2 regions of the Pelosinus sp. IPA-1 genome follow, and region 2 is predicted to be linked to the other one. Evidence: riboswitches for the same ligand, from Rfam matches in the RefSeq annotation. Region 2 holds a riboswitch; the other holds the start of a gene.
The links. A riboswitch is a leader RNA that binds a small molecule or an ion and turns the genes downstream of it on or off. The one in region 2 is predicted to bind cobalamin.
Positions count from the first base shown of each region.

Region 1: it holds a riboswitch for cobalamin, as region 2 does, so the genes downstream of both, QSJ81_RS02020 (nicotinate-nucleotide--dimethylbenzimidazole phosphoribosyltransferase) here and QSJ81_RS01560 (TonB-dependent receptor domain-containing protein) in region 2, are expected to answer to the same signal.

Region 1 is NZ_BSVC01000001.1:464,416-466,884, reverse strand. Features, by position in the region: gene QSJ81_RS02025 (sensor histidine kinase) at 1-48, opposite strand, end outside; gene QSJ81_RS02020 (nicotinate-nucleotide--dimethylbenzimidazole phosphoribosyltransferase) at 191-1,228, opposite strand; cobalamin riboswitch at 1,341-1,538, opposite strand; gene cobC (alpha-ribazole phosphatase) at 1,639-2,244, opposite strand; gene cobS (adenosylcobinamide-GDP ribazoletransferase) at 2,350-2,469, opposite strand, start outside.
Region 2 is NZ_BSVC01000001.1:356,630-359,098, reverse strand. Features, by position in the region: gene QSJ81_RS01560 (TonB-dependent receptor domain-containing protein) at 1-1,240, opposite strand, end outside; cobalamin riboswitch at 1,438-1,619, opposite strand; cobalamin riboswitch at 1,677-1,863, opposite strand; cobalamin riboswitch at 2,134-2,317, opposite strand; gene meaB (methylmalonyl Co-A mutase-associated GTPase MeaB) at 2,453-2,469, opposite strand, start outside.

The sequences.
Region 1 (2,469 bases), 110 kb from region 2:
CTGTAAAATCTGAGTATTTACAATTTCGCCTAAGGTAAATCCATTCATTGTTTGCACTAGAAGACCCCCTCATAAGACTTCAGCATCATATCAATTTTTTGCTATTTTATATGAGGAGTATTAGCTAAAGAGCAAACTAGTTCCTGCTAACAGCAATAAAATACTATATTCCAGCAAGTAAAGGCAATCCTTATATGGCAACAACCTGATTGGGAGCAGGCACAGGCTCACTTAACACAAAATCAGACATTCTTGCCATATTATGAATTGTGTAAGACATTGTCTTTAACATAGAAACCATAAGAACAGCACCTGTTCCTTCTCCTAATGCCATATTTGCCCGGATTAATACATCCTCTGCTAGAATATTTCCCAACATTAGCGAATAGGCCATCCCAGGCTCCTTTGACATATGGGATGGAATCGCATGTTTTTCAATCGTACCATCGATGCGCGCTGCACAAGCATAGGCAACTGCTGTTATAAATCCATCTATTACAAAGGGTGTCCTTAGTCCTGCGCACTCTAACATACCAGAACAGATGGCAACAATATCAAATCCCCCTACACAACGTAAAATATCTTTTACAGTATTCATCTGGGCTTTATGACGCTCTACCCCTTTTGCAACCACATTCCGTTTTCTTTTTAATAATTCATTATCATTTAAGGCAGCCCCATAACCGACCACAAATTCGGGTAACATTCCCGTTAAAGCATGAAGCACTGCTGATGAGGTTGTTGTATTACCAATTCCCATTTCACCAAAAGAGATTAGGTTATAACCTTCCTCAACCAAATGGCTAACCATGTCTTTGCCCACATTCCAAGCTTGTTCAAATTCAGCCTGACTCATAGCTTCTTCTTTCATAAAGTTTTTAGTACCTAAGGCAACTTTACGATTAATACCAGCTTCTAATTTATTATTAATTCCAATATCAACTACGCTATATGGTATTTGATTGTGCCGACAAAAACAACTGATCGTAGCATGACCTGCTGCCATATTTTTCGTTTGCAAATAAGTAATCTCGATCGGGTCATTAGCAGTCCCCTCTTCGACCACACCGTTATCTGCTGCAAAGATTATATGATGAGGCTTCATTTCCGGATTGATCTTTCCCCAAGACAAGATGATTTTTTTTAAATATTTTTCTAGTAGGCCCAAGCTTTCTCGAGGTTTTGCTGCTCCGTTCAGCAACTCATCGACCTTTTTTTCCAAATCCATTTTTACTCCTCCTTTATTTCATATCATTCTTAAATATAAAAATACCTAGCCCAAAAGGCTAGGTATTTTATAAAAAATCCCATCCTTCTGGCATTACCCCTTACGCGGAGGTAAATGACAGCCATAACAGGCAGGTCTCCTGGCTTACGGATCATAAAACCTTACGCCTTCCCAGTTTCCTGGTGGCATATGTAAGAGTATCTCCCCGATTACAGTGGCGCGACCGCGTCGTTTAAGGATCTTTTACAATCCTTTCGAACTTCCCTATTCTCCTCTTTACGTAAGAGGCACCTGTTTGGTGGCATTTTATTCAGTTGTCACAGTAGTTCTACAATGAAACTTGTTCTCCTATGTGTAAGAAGTATGTTAGCAAGATAGTAGGGTAGATGGTAAAAAATGTCCCATGCACTCTATTTTAAATGGCAAGTATCGTTGACCAAGGAAAGAATTGGCTGGTTACTAAAGTATTCAATGATATTAATTCCTGTGCTATCTTGACGGATAGACCACATCTTATCTAGACTTAGCTGCAATGCATCACAAAGCAATACTCTCATTGTGCCCCCATGAGATACAATCACAATCGTTTCCTCTTCATGTGCCTTAATACATTGGTTTAAAGCACCCTTCGCCCTCCGTTTCAGATCTATAAAGCTTTCTCCTTCTGGCGCATTAATTGCTCCTCGGGAAGAATACATACTTGTTAAAGAATCAGGCCAAAGTGCCATAATTTCAGCATAGGTACACCCTTCCCACAAGCCAAAGTTTATTTCGCGAAATCCTTTTATCTTTATCCCTTGCAAATTATGATACCGAGCGATGATATTCGCCGTCTGAGATGCACGGGATAAATCACTACTATAAACTGCACTTATATTTTCCTTAGCAAGCCGTTTTCCCACCAGTTGGGCTTGTTCTAATCCTTTTTCATTTAAGGGAATGTCACTATGCCCTTGGTACTTTTTTGCCTTATTCCAAGAAGTTTGACCATGTCTAACGTATATTACTTTAGTCAACGCCTCACCCCTTCCTTACTTTAAAATTCTTCCCTTTACAGAAAGTATATTCTATGGGTATTAGATTGTTCAATAACACAACGAAAGTTATAACTATTATAAAAACTAAAAAAGAAATACTACTAGAGCCACAAGTTCTGTCAGTTCAACAACTGCCCCATATACATCACCTGTTAAGCCACCTAAACGTTTATTGACGTATTCAGCAACAAGGATGGCAAAGGC
Region 2 (2,469 bases):
GGTTGGCGATGGGATCATTACCAACAGTATTGATATAAGACAGATCAATTGTGCCGTTTTTACCGACAGTCAGGTCTTTGACTGTTATCGCAGTTGGACCGGTTACCACCGTTCCGCTGCCACTGCCATTGTCAATAGAAGTCGTCGTATTGTCAGTCTGGGTAATTGTGCCATCAGCATTAATTATCCATCCCTGTCCAATGCTATAACTGCCGACAATAGCACTGGTGCTTTCCAGACGATCCATGGGGCGCCATACACCGCTCTCTCCCACAATGCGACTTTGATAGGAATAAGAATAATTTGGATCCGAAGGGCTGGAAGGAAGTGTTATCGGCCATGACGTAAAATTAACAGGTTTCAAAGAAGTACCTACTGTCAATAGTGTTCCACTCTGCCAGTCATTACCCTGGGCCGCATAAAGATGGGGCAAACCATTGCTGATCAATTGTATCAACTTAGCCTCTGCTGCAGCTTTTATGGCTGGGTCGCTACTTTGAGCAGCTTGTTGAGCTTGATAGATTTGTTGTGCTATCTCCGGCAACTTCCAATAGTCGTTAGCAACATTACTTCCAGTTAAAGCTGGACTGGTAAGGTCACTATAGTTGAGGAGAGACACCAATTTGCCGCTGTTGTCTTTCTGGGCAATCGTATAGGTTTTGGGAATTGTTGATCCTGGATTGGCCGGATCAGGCACCTGGATTACGGCGATGATCGTATCATAGTTGTTTGATCCACCGGCTGAACTATTATAATAGTTTACTATTGTCTTAAATGAATTCGCATTAAATACTAGTGCCGCCCCATTGACAGGATTAACTAATCTAGGAGAGGACGACGAATCTAAAACTACGGTATTATACGAATTCCCAGCCTGATTTACCGTCCCAGCCTGCCAATCCGAAAATATGTTATTAGAGGAATGCACCCCAGCATTGTAGCTTAAAAGCCCGCTGGCGGTTGTCTCCCCCTCGGCGGCGTAAACAACATTGGTTGAGTCCATAGGGGGCAGTGCTCCCAGCGATCCACCAAGCATTACCGTCATCGCTAAAGACAGTTTCTTATATCCTCCAGTCTGGATGTTGGCGAAAGACTGTATGGAACTTATTTCTGCAAGTACGCTGTCCCGGCGGGCGCGGCGGCGACTGGATTTCATTTTCCCATTACTTTTTGTCAATTCGGATACGACCTGCCAACAGGAGCGGGCGCGATTCCAGATGATTCTATATACATGGTTCAAAACATATCATTCCTTTGTTACTTTCTTTACTTCTTGCAGAATTGCTGGATGTTCTTATTCATCCAGCAATTCTGTTGCTGATATAAAATAATAGCAATAAAAAAAACTCCCATTTTGGGAGTGCTTACGCCATGTTGCCAGAGCATTTTTTCTCCGGCAATCTTTACGTAATCTCCTCCCCGTCACTCGCAGGTAAAATGGCGATCGTTAGATAGGCAGTTCTCCTGACTTCGGATCAATGCTTTTTCGCGCCTTCCCAAAGCCTAAGCTCCAGTGGCATTTTGCGAAATTACTCCCCATTACAGTGGCGGGACCGTGCCGGCATTACACCGGTCTTCCCTATTAAGCCCCGAAGGGCACCTATCCCAGTATTCTGTTGTTATTTCCTTTGATTCTTGGTAGCTTCCTAATCCTCTCCCTGTTAATCGCAGGTCAAGCGAGGATGTCAGTACAGGCAGTTCTCCTAGCTCTACTTCATCACCAGCCCAGCCTTCCCGGCAAGTTTATCTCCTGCCAGTGGCCAGTCAGGGCTGATTCCGTATTACAGTGGCGAACCGCGCCGGCTTTTCACCGGACTTCCCTATTGAGCCCTCTGAAAGGGCACCTGCACCCGTATTTGCTCACAATTACCAATCCTATTTCTCTATTCTTTCCTGGATTATCTATGATAAAATCTGTCATAAACCGCCTATATTGAAGCTTGTACCTCCTAAGAACCAAAAGCACTAAGCTATGCAAGATTTTGTTCTGTGCAAGCACAATCTGTCAAATAAAAAGAAGCCCCCCTGTGATGACACCACCCAGAGAGGCTTCTTGTATTATCCAGCAAAACTTCCGGAATAAAAATGCAAAAAACGACAACCAAAATCCCCTCCCCATCTTTCGCAGGTAAAACGGTGATTGTTGTACAGGCAGTTCTCCTGGCTCTGGATCATAGTTCCTCCAAACCTTCCCAAAACAATTACGTCTCAGTGGCATATCTTGGACTTACTCCCCATTACAGTGGCGGGACCGCGCCGGTATTACACCGGACTTTTCTATTAAGCCCTTACGGGCACCTGTACCTATTTAATTTTAATGAATTTTTACCTATTACACCTTTCTTTGATTTTCTTTGTCAACGCCAAAATAATACCATTTTTGGATAAACATGTCAATCCATATTATTATGTATACATGTATGACCGAATATGATCGGTGTATCTGGTATTCTTATCTCTTTTCCCCTT